Regions from separate parts of the Pseudomonas sp. rhizo66 genome, predicted to be linked through region 2. Evidence: predicted binding sites of a transcription regulator. Region 2 holds the regulator's gene; each other region holds the start of a gene.
What was found. The regulator sigma-54, encoded in region 2, starts transcription at its own class of promoters, with help from an activator protein. The targets are predictions, from matches to a motif close to ANTGGCATNNANNTTGCTNT.
Positions count from the first base shown of each region.

Region 1: the regulator sigma-54 is predicted to act here: its motif matches at 4,953-4,972, upstream of QZR14_RS08700 (pilin).
Region 3: the regulator sigma-54 is predicted to act here: its motif matches at 2,217-2,236, upstream of QZR14_RS26465 (CmpA/NrtA family ABC transporter substrate-binding protein).

Region 1 covers NZ_JAUJWZ010000005.1:282,963-290,041, forward strand. Annotated here, with positions in the region: gene QZR14_RS08670 (hypothetical protein) at 1-174, shown strand, start outside; gene yacG (DNA gyrase inhibitor YacG) at 181-381, opposite strand; gene coaE (dephospho-CoA kinase) at 378-1,001, opposite strand; gene QZR14_RS08685 (prepilin peptidase) at 998-1,870, opposite strand; gene QZR14_RS08690 (type II secretion system F family protein) at 1,872-3,089, opposite strand; gene pilB (type IV-A pilus assembly ATPase PilB) at 3,092-4,792, opposite strand; gene QZR14_RS08700 (pilin) at 5,019-5,450, shown strand; gene QZR14_RS08705 (BON domain-containing protein) at 5,745-6,101, shown strand; gene QZR14_RS08710 (DUF2845 domain-containing protein) at 6,337-6,633, opposite strand; gene QZR14_RS08715 (DUF748 domain-containing protein) at 6,633-7,079, opposite strand, start outside.
Region 2 covers NZ_JAUJWZ010000006.1:204,249-211,327, forward strand. Annotated here, with positions in the region: gene QZR14_RS09725 (superoxide dismutase) at 1-5, shown strand, start outside; gene QZR14_RS09730 (ZIP family metal transporter) at 36-929, shown strand; gene QZR14_RS09735 (HPr family phosphocarrier protein) at 968-1,243, opposite strand; gene rapZ (RNase adapter RapZ) at 1,259-2,116, opposite strand; gene ptsN (PTS IIA-like nitrogen regulatory protein PtsN) at 2,119-2,583, opposite strand; gene hpf (ribosome hibernation-promoting factor, HPF/YfiA family) at 2,595-2,903, opposite strand; gene QZR14_RS09755 (RNA polymerase factor sigma-54) at 2,977-4,470, opposite strand; gene lptB (LPS export ABC transporter ATP-binding protein) at 4,658-5,383, opposite strand; gene lptA (lipopolysaccharide transport periplasmic protein LptA) at 5,383-5,928, opposite strand; gene lptC (LPS export ABC transporter periplasmic protein LptC) at 5,915-6,487, opposite strand; gene QZR14_RS09775 (KdsC family phosphatase) at 6,496-7,020, opposite strand; gene QZR14_RS09780 (KpsF/GutQ family sugar-phosphate isomerase) at 7,020-7,079, opposite strand, start outside.
Region 3 covers NZ_JAUJWZ010000030.1:116-7,194, forward strand. Annotated here, with positions in the region: gene QZR14_RS26460 (ANTAR domain-containing response regulator) at 299-874, opposite strand; gene QZR14_RS26465 (CmpA/NrtA family ABC transporter substrate-binding protein) at 890-2,101, opposite strand; gene QZR14_RS26470 (quinone-dependent dihydroorotate dehydrogenase) at 2,325-3,347, shown strand; gene rmf (ribosome modulation factor) at 3,534-3,749, opposite strand; gene rlmKL (bifunctional 23S rRNA (guanine(2069)-N(7))-methyltransferase RlmK/23S rRNA (guanine(2445)-N(2))-methyltransferase RlmL) at 4,282-6,552, shown strand; gene QZR14_RS26485 (sensor domain-containing diguanylate cyclase) at 6,697-7,079, shown strand, end outside.

The sequences.
Region 1 (7,079 bases), on a different contig from region 2:
CTGGAAATGGCGCAGGAAGTCGGTTTCGACCCGGGATTGAGTTTGCGCGCCTTGCTCAGTGCCGTGGTGCAACAGAGCAAGGCCGTGCGCAACGCCGAAGACCTGGCCGACGAGTTGCGCTTTCTGGCAGAAAACCTCGACGACGAACAGGACTACGGCTTTATGCGCCCCTGATCGGGATCAGTGGCGCGGATCGAAGTCGCCGGAAAACAATTCGTCCTCGGCATCCGGAGCGACCGGAATCTTGTGTTCTTCCGACGCCCAGGCGCCGAGGTCGATCAGTTTGCAGCGATCGGAGCAGAACGGCCGAAACTTGTTTTCGGGGGTGAATTCTACGGGGGCGCCGCAGGTCGGACAGTCAACGGTTGGGATCTGGCTCATGCTTGGCCTCCGGATAAAGTCAGGTAAAAGTGATGCAGGCGTTCGACCTCGCTGTGCAGCCAGGCGAGGTCGCGGTCATTGACCACCACGTCGTCGGCGCGGCTCACACGGTCTTCGCGGCTCGACTGAGCCTTGAGGATCGCCTGAACCTGCTGCTCGCTGGTCTGGTCACGCTGCAAGGTGCGTTCGATCTGCAATTGTTGCGGAGCGTCGATCACCAGAATGCGCTGGGTCATCGCGTATTGCCCGGATTCGATCAACAACGGCGACACCAGAATCGCGTAAGGCGATTTTGCCAGCGCCAGATGATGAGCGATTTCTTCGGCGATCAACGGATGCAGCAGCGCTTCGAGCCAGCGACGTTGCTCCGGCACTTCGAAGATCAGTTTGCGCAGGGCGGCGCGGTCCAGCGTGCCATCGGCCTGCAGCACGCCAGGGCCGAAGTGTTCGGCAATCTTTGCCAGCGCCGGACGCCCCGGCTCAACCACCCAGCGTGCCGCGTGATCGGCATCCACCACGTGGACACCCAGATCAATGAAGTGCTGAGCCGCTGCGCTTTTGCCGCTGCCAATGCCGCCGGTGAGGCCGAGAATCCAGGGTTTTTCCACAGGGGTATTCATTTCAAACCGACAAACTGCCAATAGAAGCCGGTTATTTGACCACCCCAGAGCAAGGCAATCCAGCCAGCAATTGCCAGGTAGGGGCCGAAGGGGATCGGCGTGGAGGTTTTTTCATTGCGCAAGCGCAGTAAAACCACCCCGATAATGGCGCCCACCAGTGATGACAACAGAATCGTCAGCGGCAGAATCTGCCAGCCGCCCCAGGCGCCGAGCAGTGCCAATAGCTTGAAATCACCGTGACCGATGCCGTCCTTGCCGGTCAGCAGTTTGAACAGCCAGAACACCGACCACAGCGCCAGGTAACCGGCCACCGCGCCCCACAGCGCATCGTTCAACGACACGAACAGGCCGAAACTGTTGACGATCAACCCCAGCCACAGCAACGGCAGCACCAGCACATCGGGCAGCAGTTGATGTTCGGTGTCGATCAGGCTCATCGCCAGCAGACCCCAGGTGAGGACGATCAGCAGACACGCCGGCCAACCGAAACCCAAGTGCCAGGCGATGAAAGCCGAGAGCAGTCCACAGGCCAGCTCGGTCAACGGATAACGCTTGCTGATCGGCGCGGCGCACGCTGAACAACGCCCGCGCAGCCACAGATAACTGAGCAGGGGAACGTTCTCCCACGGGCGAATCCGGTGGGCGCAATGTGGGCATTCGGAGTGCGGCAGCATCAGGTTGTAGGTGGGTTGCGGCGTTTCGCCGGGCAAACCGAGCACGTCGTGGGCCTGCTGGCGCCAATCGCGTTCGAGCATTTTCGGCAGACGCCAGATCAGCACGTTAAGGAAACTGCCGACCACCAGACCGAGCAGCAGGGCGGTGCCGACAAACGTCAGCGGATACACGGCAAACAGTTCGTCGATAGGCATGTCAGATCGCTGAGCCGAGTTGGAAGATCGGCAGGTACATGGCCACCACCAGCCCGCCGACGATCACCCCCAGCACGACCATGATGAACGGCTCCATGAGGCTGGTGAGGTTGTCGACCATGTTATCCACTTCTTCCTCGTAAAAGCCGGCAACCTTGTCGAGCATGTCATCGAGTGCGCCGGACTCTTCGCCAATCGCGGTCATTTGCACGGCCATGCTGGGAAAGACCCCGGTGCTGCGCATCGAGAAATTCAGCTGCATACCGGTGGACACGTCCTGGCGAATACGCAGCACGGCTCGCTTGAAGACCACGTTGCCGGTGGCGCCGGCCACTGAGTCGAGGGCTTCCACCAGCGGCACACCGGCGGCAAACGTGGTCGACAAGGTTCGGGCGAATCGCGCCACCGCAGACTTGTACATCAGCGTGCCCACCAAGGGCAGTTTCAGCAGCCAGGTGTCTTTGCGATCGCGCAAGGCCTGGGAGGTTTTCAGAGCATGGCGAGTGCCAAAAATCGCCGCGACCAGTGCAGCGAGAATCGCCCACCACCATTGCTGCATGAATTCCGACAGGCTGATCACCATCAGGGTGAACGCCGGCAGTTCGGCGCCGAAACCGGAAAACACTGACTGAAACTGTGGCACCACTTTGACCAGCAGGATCCCGGTTACCACGGCCGCCACCAGCACCACAGCGGTGGGGTAGGTCATGGCTTTCTTGATCTTGGCTTTGAGGCTTTCGCTTTTTTCCTTGTAGGTCGCGACGCGTTCGAGCAGGGTGTCGAGGGCGCCGGACTGCTCGCCGGCATCGACCAGGTTGCAGTACAACTCGTCGAAATACTGCGGTTTCTTGCGCAGGGCTGCGGCGAAGCTGTTACCGGCCGCGACCTCCTGTTTCACTTCGTCCACCAGCTTGCGCATGGCCGGATTTTCAAATCCTTCACCGATGATGTCGAACGACTGCAGCAGCGGCACACCAGCTTTCATCATGGTCGCCATCTGCCGGGTGAACAGGGCGATGTCCCGGGCCTTGATGCGTTTGCCAAAGCTCAGCAATGACGTGGACTTCTTGCGCACCTTGCCGGGATTGATCCCCTGTTTGCGCAGTTGTGCCTTGATCAGTGCCGGGTTCTGTCCGCTCAACTCACCGGTGACTTTGCTGCCTTTTCTGTCCGTACCTTCCCAAGCGTAGATACTGATTTTCGCTGCCTTGACCGCCATGTTCAGTCCTTGGTGACCCGGTTGATTTCTTCAAGGCTGGTGATGCCTTGCATGGCCTTGTGCAGCCCGGAGGTGCGCAGGTCGTCGAAGCCGTCGCGGCGCATCTGCAAATCGATTTCCAGCGAATTGCCTTCGGCCATGATCAAGCGTTGCAGCTCCGGTGTGTTTTTCACCACTTCATAAATCCCCACGCGTCCCTTGTAACCGCCGTTGCAGTGATCGCAACCGACCGGCTCGTAGATCGTGAAATGGCCGATGCGTTCCTCGGGGAAACCTTCCTTGAGCAAGGTTTCGCGCGGGATCTCGATGGCTTTTTTGCAGTGGCTGCACAGTTTGCGCGCCAGGCGCTGGGCGATGATCAGGCTGACCGAGGTGGCGATGTTGAAGCCGGGAATGCCCATGTTGTGCAGGCGGGTCAGGGTTTCCGCGGCACTGTTGGTGTGCAGGGTCGAGAGCACCAGGTGGCCGGTCTGCGCGGCTTTGATCGCGATCTCGGCGGTTTCCAGATCGCGGATCTCGCCGACCATGATCACGTCCGGGTCCTGACGCAGAAACGAGCGCAGTGCCTGGGCAAAGTCGAGCCCTTGTTTGGGATTGACGTTGACCTGGTTGATGCCTTCCATGTTGATCTCCACCGGGTCTTCGGCGGTGGAGATGTTGATGTCGACGGTGTTGAGGATGTTCAGGCCAGTGTACAGCGACACGGTTTTCCCCGAACCGGTGGGGCCGGTGACCAGAATCATCCCTTGTGGCTGCTTGAGCGCGGCCATGTACAAGTCTTTCTGCTCGGGCTCATAGCCGAGGGCATCGATACCGATCTGCGCACTGGACGGGTCGAGGATCCGGATCACCACTTTTTCGCCCCACAGGGTCGGCAGGGTGTTGACCCGGAAGTCGATCGACTTGCTTTTCGACAGGCGCATCTTGATTCGCCCGTCCTGGGGTTTGCGTCGTTCCGAAATATCCAGGCTGGCCATGACTTTCAGGCGCGCGGCGATGCGCCCGGCCAGTTGAATCGGTGGCTTGGCAACCTCGCGCAGAATGCCGTCGGTGCGCACCCGCACCCGGTAATTCTTTTCGTAAGGCTCGAAGTGCAAGTCGGAAGAACCACTCTTGATCGCGTCGAGCAGCATCTTGTGCACGAAGCGCACTACCGGCGCATCGTCGGCGTCGAAGCCGCCGACGGCGTCCTGTTTGCTGTCGTCGATGGATTCGACATCGACCCCGTCGAGATCGACATCGGCCATGTCCTCGAGACCACTGGTGTGGGTGTCGAAGAATTTCTCGATGGCATCGGTAAGTTTGTCGTCCTCGACCAGAATGGCTTCGGTGCTCAGCCCGGTGCTGAATTGAATGTCGTTGATTGCTTGATGGTTGCTCGGGTCGGAAATGCCCACGAACAGCTTGTTGCCACGCCGCCACAAGGGCAGGGCGTGATGCTGGCGCACGAGTTTTTCGCTGACCAGGCCTTTAGGCTGGGTTTCCTTGTCCAGGCAATTGAGATCAAGCAAGGCCATGCCGAAATGCTCGGAGGCGATCTCGGCGACCTGTGAGCTTTTGACCAGTTTGTTCTGCACCAGATAGCTGACCAGCGACAGACGATTGCGCTGAGCCTGTTGCCAGGCTTGCTGAGCGCCTTTTTCCGTGAGCAGTTCGGCCTGCACCAATTGCTTGGCCAGACCGCTCAGAGCGATGTCATTCATGGGGAGTCCGCGCGCTTGCCGTTCATGACTTATAGCCTAGTCAAGTGACAGCGCCAAACGCGGCGGGTGCAGGTGACAAAAAGTGTCAGATAGTGCGGTTGCAGGTTGTAGGAAATAGCGTTGCAAGCGCTTCGCGCCCAATGAGCGAGGTCTTGAAGGCATTGGCATGGCCTATGCTGCGTCCCTTTCAGATCATGAGAATTCGACTCATGCATGGAGCGTGTCTATGAAAAAACAACAAGGTTTTACCCTGATCGAGTTGCTGATCGTGGTGGCGATCATCGGGATTCTGGCGACCATCGCCTTGCCGCAATATTCCAAGTATCAGGCGCGGTCGAAGGTGACGGCGGGGCTCGCTGAAATCAGTGCGTTGAAAGTGCCGTTCGAGGACACCATCAATCAGGGCACAGATCCGACACTGACACTTGTTGCGGGTGCTGCGACTGTCACGACCTCCAATTGCGCTGTCACTGCGTCGGGTACCGCGTCCACGGGTGCCGGGACAATTGTCTGCACCATTAAAAACGCGCCAGGCCCGGTGCTGGATAAAACCATCACGCTCACTCGTTCCTCCGGAACCGGTGCGGGCGTATGGACTTGCGGTACGACCGTTGCACCGGACTATTCGCCAAAAGGCTGTACTGCCAGCGGTACCTGAGTGGTTGATGGACTGCCAAATGCCCCGCGATGCGGGGCATTTTTATTTGTCCACACTTCTCAAAAGCTTCAATAATTTCAGCGTCTTAGGAACTTTCCAAAAAACCGCAACTTGCATGCGAACATTGGCCGGTTCATGCAAATTGCATGATTCCGGAAATTGGTGATATCAGTAAGTTATTGATTTTTAAGAATATTGTTCGGTCTAAAAAGTTGGCACAGCGTTCGCAACTACCTTGGTAACCCTGCTGACAAGACAACCAGCAGACTTTCCAGAAAAACAGGAGTTACTCGTATGAAGAAGTTCGCTATCACTGCCGCTGCTGCTACCGCGCTGACCCTGACCATGGCTTCCGGTGCATTTGCACAATCCACTCAGGCTACCCAGGCTCCTATGACTCTGGCTGCCGGTGAAGTCACCCAGGCTAAAGAAGCTACTTCCGACACTTGGATCACTACCAAAGTCAAAGCTGACCTGGTCACCGAAAAAGGCATTCCAGGTACTGACATCAAAGTAGAAACCAACAAAGGCGTTGTATCGCTGTCGTCGACTACTGCTGTAACTGAATCGCAGAAAGACGTTGCTGTTGCGATCGCCAAGAAAATCAAAGGCGTTAAAGCGGTCTCCGCTGACGGCCTGAAAGCCGAGTAAGGCATGACTTCTCGCCTGGACCGGGAGAAGACGCGACAGACGGGCCGAGCAATACGTCTGCCGCAACTTTAGAGTTCATGCGAACGGTCACACGGATGTGACCATTACAGGCCCCGCCACTTGTGTCGGGGCCTGTTCTATTTTTAGAAGCAAAAGATCGCAGCCTTCGGCAGCTCCTACAATCTGGAATGCATTTCCCTGTAGGAGCTGCCGAAGGCTGCGATCTTTTGCTTTTTCAGTTGCCGCGTTTGCTGGTGATCTGCCGCAGGCGATTGCCTTCGAAGCGCAAGTATTGATACATGCCGTTGTTCGGGCCGTAGGCCCATTCCTCGACCTGAAACTCTTCCCGGCGGTTGGCGCTGCGCTTGTAACCCAGCACATCACGGCTGACCGGTTCGCCGCACTTTTGCAGGACTTCGCTTGAGCGGTCGCCAAGGCTGATCAACTGGCTGCCGCAACGCAAGGTATCGGACGCCCAGGCGTGGCTGGCCGCGAAGGTCATTGCGATCAAGGCCAGCCACTGCAGTTTCATCATTCGGCATCCAGATGCATTTGCGTCACCACGCGGCCATCGCTCTCGGCTTCACCGAGATTGGCGTCGATGAAGTACACGCGGTCGTCTGCCAGTTGGCCTTTATCAACCAGATAATCCTTGATGCTGCTGGCACGGTCCTGACCCAACTGGCGCAACAGCACGTCGCTGCCACTCCAGAACTTGATCACGCCTTCGCGCATCTTCGCCGTGCGTTCTTCCTTGCCCAGATCCTTCCATTCTGCCGGTGGCTGGGTTTTCAGACGGGTGCGGTAAATGCCTTCGAGCAGTGGACCTTTTTCGCTGTCCGGCACTTGCAGCAATGACGCCTGCGCCGGGACTTTATCGCCGCGACGCTGGAGCATCTTGTAGTAGTTGTACTGGTATTCACGCTCCAGACGTTGCTCGGCGAGCAATGGACCATCGCTGCTCTGCGCGGCAGTGCC
Region 2 (7,079 bases):
TTTAAGCCTCCTATAAAAACAATCCAGGGCTGACTATGGGCACTGAAACACTGGCGATCGGAAGTGGGCGTATGTTTCGTTACGCGGTGGGATCGCTGTTGCTGTTGGCGGGCATGACCTTGCTGGTCGGTCACGCACTGCAATGGCTGGATCTGGAGCCAAGGCTGTTGCGGGCGTTGCAGGGCGGCGCGATCTGCGCCCTCGGCACGGCGCTTGGCGCTGTCCCGGTGCTGGTGATTCGGCGGATGCCGCAGACACTCAGTGATACCTTGCTGGGTTTTGGTGCCGGGGTGATGCTGGCGGCGACCGCTTTTTCGTTGATCGTGCCGGGCATTGCCGCCGCCGAAAGCCTCGGACTGACCCCGTGGGGCGCCAGCGGCCTGATCTGCTTCGGCATCATGCTCGGTGCGTTCGGGCTGTATCTGGTTGATCGCAAGGTGTCCGGCGCTTCTGCGGAAATGCTCGTCGGCACTGTCGAGCATCCGGTGATTCCGCCACGGATCTGGCTGTTCGTGTTCGCCATCATTGCCCATAACATCCCGGAAGGCATGGCCGTTGGCGTTTCCGCTGGCGGCGGCATGCCGGATGCGGACAGTCTGGCCATGGGCATCGCTCTGCAGGATGTGCCGGAAGGACTGGTGATTGCCTTGGTACTGGCTGGGGCGGGAATGTCGCGGGTCAGGGCGTTCCTGATTGGTGCGGCGTCAGGTCTGGTCGAGCCGGTGTTTGCGCTGTTGTGTGCGTGGCTTGTGAGTCTGGCGCAGGTGTTGTTGCCGTTAGGTCTGGCATTGGCGGCGGGGGCGATGTTGCTGGTGGTGACCCACGAAGTGATACCCGAGTCGCGACGCCATGGTCATGACAAGCTGGCCAGTCTTGGCTTGTTGATCGGGTTTTGTTTGATGATGGTGATGGATACGGCGCTGGGCTGAATGAAGGTAAGGAGGGAGCAAGCTCCCTCAGTGGCGGATCAACCGCCTTCGTCGAAGTAGTTGTTGATCAGCGCCACCAAGGCATCCATTGCCTCTTCGGCCTGTTCACCTTCGGTGCTCAAATGGATTTTGGTGCCCTTGCCGGCCGCAAGCATCATCATCGCCATGATGCTTTTACCGTCCACTGCTGTTTCGGGCGTTCGACCGACTCTTATCATCGTCTCCGGAAACTTGCCGGCCACGCCGACAAATTTAGCCGATGCCCGGGCATGTAGACCTAATTTGTTGATGATTTCGATTTCACGAGCAGGCATCGCGGAGTGAATCCTTTAAGTGAGGTCGCGGTGGCGAACCTGGACGTTCTTCAGGGTTTTCTGCAGGGCCTGACCCAGACGTTCGGTCAGGTAGACGGAACGGTGATGCCCGCCGGTGCAGCCAATGGCAATGGTGACGTAGGCGCGGTTGCTCGCGGCGAAGCGCGGCAGCCACTTTTGCAGGTAGGTGAAGATGTCCTGAAACATTTCTTCGACTTCCGGCTGTGCTGCAAGGTATTCGGCCACCGGCGCATCGAGACCTGATTGCGCGCGCAGTTCCGGCTTCCAGTACGGATTGGGCAGGCAGCGCACATCGAATACCAGATCCGCATCCACAGGCATGCCGCGCTTGAAGCCGAATGACTCGACCAGGAAAGCCGTACCAGGCTCCGGCTGGTTCAGCAGACGCAGCTTGATCGAGTCGCGCAACTGGTACAGGTTCAGGTTGGTGGTGTTGATCTTCAGGTCAGCGAGGTCGGCAATCGGGCCGAGCAGGGCGGTTTCATCCTGGATCGCCTCGGCCAGCGAGCGATTGGCGTTGCTCAGGGGATGGCGACGGCGCGTTTCAGAAAAACGCTTGAGCAGGGTTTCCTCGTCGGCATCCAGATACAGGACGTCGCACTGGATGTGCTTGCTTCGGACATCTTCAAGCAGTTCGGGGAAACGAGAAAGGTGGCTCGGCAGGTTGCGTGCATCAATCGATACGGCTACCAGCGGTTGCGCCAGTTCGGTGTGAATCAGCGCGCGTTCGGCCAGTTCCGGCAGCAGGCCTGCGGGCAGGTTGTCGATGCAGTAATAGCCGTTGTCCTCAAGAACATCCAGAGCTGTGCTTTTACCCGAGCCGGAGCGGCCACTGACGATGATCAAACGCATGATTAATGCCCGTTCTGCTCGCTCAGGACGACCTGATACAAGGCTTCGCTACTCGGTGCGCTGCGCAGTTTTTCGCGCACTTCCTTGCGATCAAGCATGCTGGCGATCTGACGCAGCAACTCCAGATGCGCATCGGTGGCAGCCTCCGGGACCAGCAGGACGAACAGGAGGTCAACCGGTGCGCCGTCAATGGCGTCGAAATCAATTGGAGCGTCAAGGTGCATCAGCGCACTGATCGGTGCTGTGCAACCCTTGAGGCGGCAATGGGGGATGGCGATGCCGTTACCAAAACCGGTAGAACCGAGTTTTTCACGGGCAATCAACGCCTCGAAGACATCTTGCATCTCCAGATCCGGCACTTCTCGGGCGATCAGGTTGGCAATTTGTTCGAGGGCTTTCTTTTTGCTGCCGCCCGGCACGTTCACGAGGGAACGGCCGGGGGTCAGGATACTTTCAAGTCGGATCATGGGGTGGGGGGTTATCGACCGGTCGCGCCCTGGAGCAGGCTCTGGGTCTTTTCCTTATGCTTTTTGAGTTGTTTATCCAGCTTGTCGGTCAAGGCGTCGATCGCCGCGTACATATCGGTATGTTCCGCGTTGGCGACCACTTCGCTGCCGGGTATATGCAAGGTGGCTTCGATTTTCTGCTTCAGCTTTTCGACGCACATCGTGACCTGCACGTTGGTGATCTTGTCGAAATGGCGCTCCAGTCGTTGGAGTTTTTCCTCGATATAGGCGCGCAGAGGTTGGGTCACTTCCAGTTGGTGTCCACTGATGTTGACTTGCATACAGCTTCTCCTTCGTTGCCAGTGCATAAAGCGGCAGGCTGGATAGCCTGCCACTGGAACGCTGTAACGTGGCTTACATCAACCGCTTGCGTTCGCTCGAAGGCGCGATCCCGAGGGATTCGCGGTACTTGGCGACGGTGCGGCGAGCCACCTGAATGCCTTGTGCCTCCAGTAAACCAGCGATCTTGCTGTCACTCAACGGCTTTTTCTGATTTTCCGCGGCAACCAGTTTTTTGATGATCGCGCGGATCGCCGTGGACGAGCATTCGCCGCCTTCGGAGGTACTGACGTGGCTGGAGAAAAAGTATTTCAGTTCATAAATACCGCGCGGGGTATGCATGAATTTCTGCGTAGTCACCCGGGAAATCGTCGATTCGTGCATGCCGACCGCTTCAGCGATGTCGTGCAGGACCAACGGTTTCATGGCTTCGTCGCCGTATTCCAGAAAACCGCGCTGATGCTCGACGATCTGGGTGGCTACTTTCATCAGGGTTTCGTTGCGGCTTTGCAGGCTCTTGATGAACCAGCGGGCTTCCTGCAACTGATTGCGCATGAAGGTGTTGTCGGCGCTGGTGTCGGCACGGCGGACGAAACCGGCGTACTGGGCGTTGACGCGCAGACGCGGCACCGATTCCTGATTGAGTTCGACCAGCCAGCGCTCGTTGTCCTTGCGCACGATAACGTCGGGGACAACGTATTCGGCTTCGGTGGACTCGATTTGCGAGCCCGGGCGCGGATTGAGGCTTTGTACCAGTTCGATGACCTGGCGCAGCTCGTCTTCCTTGAGCTTCATCCGGCGCATCAACTGGCTGTAGTCGCGGCTGCCGAGCAGGTCGATGTAATCGCTGACCAAACGTTTCGCTTCAGCCAGCCAAGGCGTCTTGGCGGGTAACTGACGCAATTGCAGCAACAGGCATTCACTAAGGTTGCGCGCACCAATGCCGGCCGGTTCGAACTGCTGGATACGGTGCAGAACGGCTTCGATTTCGTCGAGTTCGATGTCCAGTTCCGGATCGAACGCCTCGAGAATCTCTTCGAGGGTTTCATCCAGATAGCCCTGATTGTTGATGCAATCGATCAGGGTGACGGCGATCAGGCGATCGGTGTCGGACATCGGTGCGAGGTTCAGTTGCCACAGCAGGTGGCTTTGCAGGCTCTCGCCGGCCGAGGTGCGGGTGGTGAAGTCCCACTCGTCGTCATCGCTGCTCGGCAGGCTGCTGGCGCTGGTCTGGTAGACGTCTTCCCACGCGGTATCGACTGGCAGTTCGTTGGGGATACGTTCGCTCCAGTCACCTTCCTCGAGGTTGTCCACCGTCGGCGCGGTTTCCTGATACGAGGGTTCCTGGATCTCGGTGTTGGGCTTCTGTTCGGCGTTGTCGGCCATTGGGTCGGAATTGTCGAAGTCGTCGCCTTCTTCCTGGCGTTCGAGCATCGGATTGGATTCCAGCGCCTCCTGGATTTCCTGTTGCAGATCCAGGGTCGACAATTGGAGCAGGCGGATGGCCTGTTGCAGCTGCGGTGTCATCGTCAGCTGCTGGCCCATTCTCAAGACTAGCGATGGTTTCATGGCAGGGGCTTAACACCTTATTCGCCGGCGCTATGCGCCATCCACTACAGGGCGCCGAAGCGCCAAACTTAAGCAAATTATATGCCTGAAACTGAAGTGTTTGCCTAGAGCGCTGTAACAATTAAAGCGTATTAAATCCTGCTTGAATCGATACAGCGCCCCGGCGGCGCACCGGGCACTGTTGCGCTTACAGGCGGAACTCGTGGCCCAGATACACTTCCTTGACCAGATCGTTGGCCAGGATGGTTTCTGCGTCGCCTTCAGCGATCAGTTGACCATCGTTGACGATGTAAGCGGTTTCGCAGATATCCAGCGTCTCACGGACGTTGTGGTCGGTGATCAACACACCGATACCCTTGGCCTTGAGGTGGTGGATGATCTGCTTGATGTCGCCGACCGAGATCGGGTCGACACCGGCGAACGGTTCGTCGAGCAGGATGAATTTCGGTGCAGTTGCCAGCGCGCGAGCGATTTCCACGCGGCGGCGTTCACCACCGGACAGGCTCATGCCAAGGTTGTCGCGAATGTGGCTGATGTGGAATTCCTGCAGCAGGCTTTCCAGCTCCTTGCGACGGCCGGCCTTGTCGAGCTCCTGACGGGTCTCGAGGATGGCCATGATGTTGTCGGCCACCGACAGTTTGCGGAAGATCGACGCTTCTTGCGGCAAATAGCCGATGCCAGCCTTTGCACGACCGTGCATCGGCTGATGGCTGACGTCCAGATCATCGATCAGTACGCGGCCCTGATCGGCCTGTACCAGGCCGACGATCATGTAGAAGCACGTAGTCTTGCCGGCACCGTTGGGACCGAGCAGGCCAACGATCTGGCCGCTGTCGATCGACAGGCTGACGTCACGCACGACCTGGCGGCTTTTATAGGCCTTGGCCAGGTGCTGAGCTTTCAGAGTTGCCATTACTGGGTTTTCTCGTCGGTTTTCTTCTTCGGCTGGATCACCATGTCGATGCGCGGACGCGCCTCGGTGACCTTGCTGCCGGTAGCGCGACCGGCGCTGGCCAGTTTCTTCACGGTGTCATAGACGATTTTCTCGCCCTGAGTCGTGTTGTTGTCCTTGTCGACAACCTTGGCCTTGTCGATCAGCACAACGCGGTTTTGCGCGGCGTGGTACTGAATCGTCACGCCCCAGCCCTGCACGGGCTTGGCGTCACCTTGAGTTTGCAGTTGCTCGAAATAGGCGAGATTGCCCACCGACGTCACGACGTCGATATCACCGGCCGGGGTGCGAGTGATGGTCACCGTGTTGCCTTTAACGATCATCGAGCCCTGGGTAATGATCACATCACCTTTATAGGTTGCGATGCCGTTCTTGTCGTCCAGTTGGGCGTCGTCGGCCTGAATGCGGATAGGTTGCTGCTGATCGTTCGGCAGAGCCCAGGCGCTCACGCTTCCCAGTGCTGCGCCCAGACTGAGCAAAATAGGGAGGGTTTTAACGAGCCTCATACTGTCCTCTTACGTTCGATTGCAGGTGTATCCTGCTTTCCTTCAGGTACGCTTTCATTCCGACGCCAGTCGATACACCGCCAGCGCCCTCGATTCTAACGGGTTGCTCGGTCTGCGCATATTCTTGCTGCGGGAACACGGTCATGCGGGTGCTGGTGATCAGGGTGCCGCGGTTTTTCTCATCGGTGCGCTGTACGCGTACCGAGTCGATCAGTTCGACTTCGGTGCCGCCCGAGTTCACTTCGCCACGCTCGCTGGTCACGTGCCATGGGAAGTCAGTGCCGCGATACATGTTCAGATCCGGCTTGGTGACCAGAGTGATATCGGTGGCCTTGACGTGCTCGGCCTTGTCGGAAGTCATCTCGTACTGCACCTTGCCATCGGGCAAGTACTGAATGGTGTGTGTGTTGGTCGCGTACCAGTCGATCGGATTCTCGGCGGTCGAGACGGGCGGCTTGTCGAGGAAACGTTCCGGGCTGATGTTCCAGTAGCCCACCGCGGCAAATATAGCGGCGATGCAGCCGAACAGCAGGAAGTTGCGAAATTTTTTGCTGAACATGGTTTGGCTCACAGGTACGCGGCGTTGGCCGCATCGAGGCGGCCCTGGGCGCGCAGTATCAATTCGCAGAATTCGCGGGCGGCACCTTCGCCACCACGGGCGCGGGTGACGCCATGGGCGTGCTCGCGGACGAAATCGGCAGCGTTGGCCACGGCCATGCCCAGGCCCACCCGGCGGATTACCGGAAGGTCGGGCAGGTCGTCACCGAGATAGGCGACCTCTTCATAACTTAGACCCAGTTGCTCAAGCAGGCCGTCGAGAACGACCAGTTTGTCTTCACGGCCCTGAAACAGGTGGGGAATCCCCAGGTTTTTCGCGCGACGCTCGACCACCGGGGTCTTGCGACCGCTGATGATAGCGGTCTGCACGCCGGCATTCATCAGCATTTTGATACCTTGGCCGTCGAGCGTGTTGAAGGTCTTGAATTCGCTGCCGTCTTCAAGGAAGTACAGACGCCCGTCAGTGAGGACACCGTCGACGTCGAAAACCGCCAGTTTGATCGCTTTGCCGCGTTGCAGCAGATCGTTGTTCATTACATGACTCCTGCGCGCAGCAGATCGGAGAGGTTGAAGGCGCCGACCGGGCGATCTTC
Region 3 (7,079 bases), on a different contig from region 2:
TCTGGGAGAGGGGACTGACCGAGGTGTCTGACGTCAAACACCGACCTGAAAGACCGCGTCGATTATGGATTTACATCAGAAAACTACAGGTCTGCGTACTTCGCGAGCATTTCCCCCTCCTCTGGGAGAGGGGACTGACCGAGGTGTCTGACGTCAAACACCGACCTGAAAGACCGGGTCGATTATGGATTCACAGCAGAAATCACAGATCGGCGTACTTCGTGAGCATCCCCCAAATCAGTCCCCTCTCCCTCTGGGAGAGGGCTAGGGTGAGGGGCTTTTCAAGCGGTCAGCGCTTTCACCCGAGCAACTCACTCATCGCGATAATCTGCTCCGCCACCTGAATCAGCTTCTGCTGCCGGCTCATGGCCTGGCGGCGCATCAGGGTGTAGGCCTCTTCCTCATTGCAGTCCTTCATCTTCATCAACAGCCCTTTGGCCAGCTCAATGCGCTTGCGCTCAGCCAATTGCTGGTCGCGGGCCTGCAATTGCGCGCGCAAGGCCTGATCACTTTCGAAGCGCGCCATCGCCACATCGAGAATCGGCTGCAAACGCTGGGCGTGAATGCCTTCGACAATGTAGGCACTGACCCCGGACTTGATCGCTTGCCGCATCACTCCAGGGTCATGCTCGTCGGTAAACATCACGATCGGTCGTGGCTGGTCGCGGCTGACCAGCACCACTTGCTCCATGACATCGCGACTGGGTGACTCGGTATCGATCAGGATCACGTCCGGGCGCACCGTTTCGACGCGCGCGGGCAGGTCGATGGTTAGGCCGGATTCGTCGATCACTTCGAAACCGGCCTCGGTCAGTGCGGCTTTCAAGCGGCCGACTTTTTTCGCCGTGTCGTTGATCAACAGAATGCGCAACATGTTCGCGGTCTCCTGTCAGCGGCGGGCGAGAAGGGGGGCATCGTCGTTCAACGCGTGCAGTTTGAAACTGCGCGCGTAGCCGGCCGGGTCGCTGCCGTCCCAGATCTTGCCGTCGAGCAACTGGCTGCTGCGCATGTCGGTGCCCCACGCGGCGACGCCGACAGCGGTGGCGGCGTCGCGGTAGACGTCCAGACGCTGAACCTGGCGGGCAACGGCGAGGTAATCCGGATCCTCACGCAGCAAGCCCCAGCGGCGGAACTGGGTCATGAACCACATGCCGTCCGACAGATACGGCAGATTCACTTCGCCGTTACCGTGAAAGCGCAGCGCGTGCGGATCCTGCCAGCGATTGCCGAGGCCATCGGCATAGTCACCGAGAAAACGCGGTTCGATGCACGCCACTGGCGCATCGAGATATTCCGGCGCGCTAAGCAACTGCGCGGTGCTACGGCGGTTTTCCGGGCTTTCTTCGATGAAACGGCTGGCCTCGAGGATCGCCATCACCAGCGCCCGCGCGGTGTTGGGGTATTGCTCGACAAATTCACGGGTACAGCCAAGGACTTTCTCCGGGTGATCGGGCCAGATGGTCTGGCTGGTGGCCAGGGTAAAACCCAGATCTTGCTGCACCGCGCTGGCCGCCCACGGTTCGCCGACGCAAAAACCATCAATGCGCCCGGCCTGCAAGTGCGCGACCATTTGCGGCGGCGGCACCACCACGCTGTCGACATCCTGCAATGGATGAATGCCCTGACTCGCCAGCCAGTAATACAACCACATCGCGTGAGTGCCGGTGGGGAAGGTCTGGGCGAAGGTGAGTTTTGCGCGGCTTTGGTGCACGTGGCGGTCCAGCGCTTCAGGACTGTTCACGCCGAGGTTTTGCAGGCCGTGGGAGAGGTTGAGGCTTTGACCGTTCTGGTTGAGGCCCATCAACACGGCCATATCAGTCGGGGCGACCCCGCCGATGCCCAGGTGCACGGCGTAGATCAGGCCGTACAGACTGTGCGCGGCATCCAGTTCACCGCTGACCAGTTTGTCGCGCAAGTTGGCCCAGGACGTCTGGCGCTTGAGGTTCAGCGTCAATCCGTAAGGCTGGGCGAAGCCCTGTGTGGCTGCGACCACCACCGAGGCGCAATCGCTCAGGGCTATGAAACCGAGGTTGATTGCGCTTTTTTCCGGGGCATCGCTGCCATTGACCCAGGCCAGTGGCCCTACCGAAGGTTCATTCATCCTGCGTACCTCGAAAAAAAAGCGCCGCCACGGACTTTGCGCAGGCAAACCCCGAAGACGACGCCATTGTCCGTGCCCGCCTGCCGTCATTGGCCGGCGCGCTGATAGCCAGGAGGGTGCAAGGCATATGCCAGAGACAGCGATTTGCGCGTGCGCCTCGCGCCGCAGGTCGATGCCCGGCTATAATCGCCGCCTCTTTTCGCCGCCCGAGTCATCGCCGCCCATGTACACCCTGGCCCGTCAGCTGTTGTTCAAACTTTCCCCGGAAACCTCCCACGATCTGTCGCTGGATCTGATCGGCGCGGGTGGGCGTTTGGGCCTCAACGGCTTGCTGTGCAAGGCACCGGCGAAGAAGCCAGTCACCGTCATGGGCCTTGAATTCCCGAACCCGGTGGGTCTGGCGGCCGGTCTGGACAAGAACGGCGCGGCCATCGACGGTTTTGCGCAACTGGGTTTCGGGTTTGTTGAAATCGGCACCGTGACCCCGCGTCCGCAGCCGGGCAACCCGAAACCACGAATCTTCCGCTTGCCGGAAGCCGAGGCGATCATCAATCGCATGGGTTTCAACAACCTCGGTGTTGATAACCTGCTGGCGCGGGTGGCTGCGGCGAAATACAAAGGCGTGCTGGGCATCAACATCGGCAAGAACTTCGATACGCCGGTTGAACGTGCGGTCGACGATTACCTGATCTGCCTGGACAAAGTGTACGCCCACGCCAGCTACGTGACGGTCAACGTCAGTTCGCCGAACACCCCGGGCCTGCGCAGCCTGCAGTTTGGTGATTCGCTCAAGCAGTTGCTCGCCGATCTGGCCACACGCCGCGCCGAACTGGCCTTGCGTCACGGCAAGCATGTGCCGCTGGCGATCAAGATCGCACCGGACATGACCGATGAAGAAACCGCGCAGGTGGCCCAGGCACTGATCGAAACCGGCATGGACGCGGTGATCGCGACCAACACCACCCTCAGCCGTGTTGGCGTTGAAGGCATGGAGCATGGCGACGAGGCGGGCGGTTTGTCCGGCGCGCCGGTGCGTGAGAAGAGCACCCATACTGTGAAGGTGCTGGCCGGTGAGTTGGCGGGGCGGTTGCCGATCATTGCGGCTGGCGGGATTACTGAAGGCAAGCATGCGGCCGAGAAGATCACCGCTGGTGCGAGTCTGGTGCAGATCTATTCGGGCTTCATCTATAAAGGCCCGGCGCTGATTCGTGAGTCGGTAGACGCGATCGCCGCCCTGCGCAAATAACCCTAGGCTGACCAGGCCAATGTAGGAGCAGCCTTCGGCAGCTCCTACACGAGATGTGTGTCAGCCAGACAGGCATAAAAAAGGGCTCCTCGAAGGAGCCCCTGGGCCGCAGCCCGCCGTCCGGGAAGGACGTGCATGGTAAGTCGTTACAAATTCAGATTGTCGTGTCGGAATAAATGCCCTGTGTCAGCCGACGGCGTGAAGTTCGTTGAGTCTGTGGATTCCCGCAGTGCCGGTCATACCGTCCCAGTTGTCGCCGCGTCCTTCTCGCCAGCCGTTGATCCAGGCTTGACGTACCGACGGTAGAGTAAATGGGCAAAGCTCACGGGATTTACCACCAACGCCATATTGATATCCGCGCAAAAATGCTCTTTCCAACGGATCACGCTTAAGTCTTCTCATAGGGTGTTTCCCTCACTTGTTGACTGTTTTGTGTCGCGTTGACCTCAACTGAGGTCTGGCAGAAAAAACCTGCCATGGTGCGGCTCGCTGCCGGCGTGGCGAGCCAAGGTGTTGACGCCGTTGCGACGTCAACCTGTGCTCAGTTCTAACCAATGAGTCACATCGAGGGAATGATCGTTTTGTCATAAGGACGTAACGAAATTAGTGCTACAGCCATAAGTAACGACGGGTTTCATGCACGGTTTTTCAGCAAACCCCGGTATGATCGGCCCCGCGCTGGATGATGGGGTTAATTCTTTAGTGAGAATGACCCACGTTTGCGCTGGGTTATAAAGCGACGAAGGGTCGCTTTAAGACTTTTTGTTTCATCAACTTTTTTATCTGTCCCGGCATCTAAGCTCTTTTAACCCGAGCAGCGGGGATGGAACGGCACACCTTCGTGCCACGCGGGCGTTCTTTTAGAAAAGCGCCTGATTGAAAACCGGATCGGCAATGCGTTGCCGATTCACTAGCCAAAGGCTCTGGAAATACCATGTCCGACCGTTTCGAACTCTTCCTCACTTGCCCTAAAGGCCTTGAAGGCCTGCTCATCGAGGAAGCCGTCGGGCTTGGCCTTGAAGAAGCGCGCGAGCACACTTCCGCCGTGCGTGGCATGGCGACCATGGAAACCGCTTATCGCCTGTGCCTCTGGTCGCGTCTGGCCAACCGCGTGTTGCTGGTGCTCAAGCGTTTCCCGATGAAAGACGCTGAAGACCTGTACCACGGCGTGCTCGACATCGACTGGCAAGATCACATGCTCAGCGATGGCACCCTGGCTGTTGAATTCAGTGGCCATGGCTCGGGCATCGACAACACCCACTTCGGCGCCTTGAAAGTCAAGGATGCCATCGTCGACAAACTGCGCACCCCGCAGGGCGACCGTCCGTCGATCGACAAGCTCAACCCGGACCTGCGCATTCACCTGCGTCTGGATCGCGGCGAAGCGATTCTGTCCCTTGATCTGTCCGGCCACAGCCTGCACCAGCGCGGTTACCGTCTGCAGCAGGGCGCTGCACCGCTGAAGGAAAACCTCGCAGCGGCGATCCTGATCCGTTCCGGCTGGCCGCGCATTGCTGCCGAAGGCGGGGCGCTGGCTGACCCGATGTGCGGTGTCGGTACGTTCCTCGTCGAAGCCGGGATGATTGCCGCCGACATGGCGCCGAACCTGCGCCGCGAGCAGTGGGGCTTCACCGCGTGGCTCGGGCACGTGCCGGCGCTGTGGAAAAAACTCCATGAAGAAGCCGTCGAGCGTGCCGCTGCCGGTCTGGCCAAGCCACCGCTGTGGATTCGCGGTTATGAAGCCGACCCTCGGCTGATTCAGCCGGGCCGCAACAACGTCGAGCGTGCGGGCCTGAGCGAGTGGATCAAGATCTACCAGGGCGAAGTCGCGACCTTCGAGCCACGTCCGGATCAGAACCAGAAAGGTCTGGTGATCTGCAACCCGCCATACGGCGAGCGTCTCGGTGACGAAGCCAGCCTGCTCTACCTCTACCAGAACCTCGGCGAGCGCCTGCGTCAGGCCTGCCTGAACTGGGAAGCGGCGGTGTTCACCGGCGCGCCGGACCTGGGCAAGCGCATGGGCATCCGCAGCCACAAACAGTATTCGTTCTGGAACGGCGCGTTGCCGTGCAAACTGCTGTTGATCAAAGTGCTGCCGGATCAGTTCGTCACTGGCGAGCGTCGCACCCCGGAACAGCGTCAGGCCGAGCGTGAGCAAGCGGCTTACGATCAAACCCCGGACGAGCCGCAAGAACGCAAGTTCAACAAGAACGGCAACCCGATCAAACCAACGCCTGCCCCGGCGCCGGTGATCGAGCAGCCGCGCTTGAGCGAAGGCGGGCAGATGTTTGCCAACCGGTTGCAGAAGAACCTCAAGGCGATGGGCAAGTGGGTCAAGCGCGAAGGCATTGATTGCTACCGCGTCTACGATGCCGACATGCCTGAGTACGCGATGGCCATCGACCTGTACCACGATTGGGTGCACGTCCAGGAATACGCCGCGCCGAAGTCGATCGACCCGGAAAAAGCCTCGGCGCGTATGTTCGACGCGTTGGCGGCCATTCCGCAGGCGCTGAACGTCGACAAGAGCCGCGTGGTGGTCAAACGCCGCGAGCGCCAGAGCGGCACCAAGCAGTACGAGCGTCAGGCGGCGCAAGGCAAGTTCAATGAAGTGAGCGAAGGCGGCGTGAAGTTGCTGGTCAACCTCACCGACTACCTCGACACCGGTCTGTTCCTCGATCACCGCCCGATGCGCATGCGCATCCAGAAAGAGGCCGCCGGCAAGCGCTTCCTCAATCTGTTCTGCTACACCGCGACCGCCAGCGTGCACGCGGCCAAGGGCGGTGCGCGCAGCACCACCAGCGTCGACCTGTCGAAAACCTACCTCGACTGGGCGCGCCGCAACCTGTCGCTGAACGGTTACTCGGACAAGAACCGTCTGGAGCAGGGCGATGTGATGGCGTGGCTGGAAAGCAGCCGGGACGAGTACGACCTGATCTTCATCGATCCGCCGACCTTTTCCAACTCCAAGCGCATGGAAGGCATCTTCGACGTGCAGCGTGATCAGGTGCACTTGATCGACCTGGCCATGGCGCGTCTGGCGCCAGGTGGTGTGCTGTATTTCTCCAACAACTTCCGCAAGTTCCAGTTGGAAGAAAACCTCGCTGAGCGTTACGCGGTCGAGGAAATCAGCGCACAGACCATCGATCCGGATTTTGCCCGCAACACCAAGATCCACCGCGCCTGGAAAATCACGGCTCGTTGACGCTTTGCGCAATTGGATCCACAGAGCCTTGATTTTTAAAGGCTCCGTGGATCTGCCCGCGCTAGCTAAATTAGTGGCTAATAGCTATAACTCACACACGGTCAATGGGGTTTTCCCGTAAATGCTGGCGTAGTGAGTTGTCTTATGTCGTTGCACCCCGTGCGCCCAAAGATTCTGGGTTTCATCAGTGAAGACGTCTCGGCCTGGCTGGTCGCGCTGCTGGTATTGCTCGCCGGCGGGATTCTCACGGGGCTGCTCGCCTGGGCCACCCTCAATCAGTTTCAGCAACAGACCCGTCAGCGTTTCCAACTGCTGGCCAATGAACGTTACACCCGCATCGAAGAACGCTTTCAGGATCAGGAACAACGCCTTGACGGCCTGCGCCGCTTCTTCGCTAACTCCGAATCGGTGTCCCGCGCCGAGTTCGACGGCTACACCCAACCCCTATTGATGCGCACCCAGGCTTATTCGTTTGCCCGCAAGGTCAATGGCGCCGAGCGCGCCGCATTCGAGCAGCGAGTGCGTGA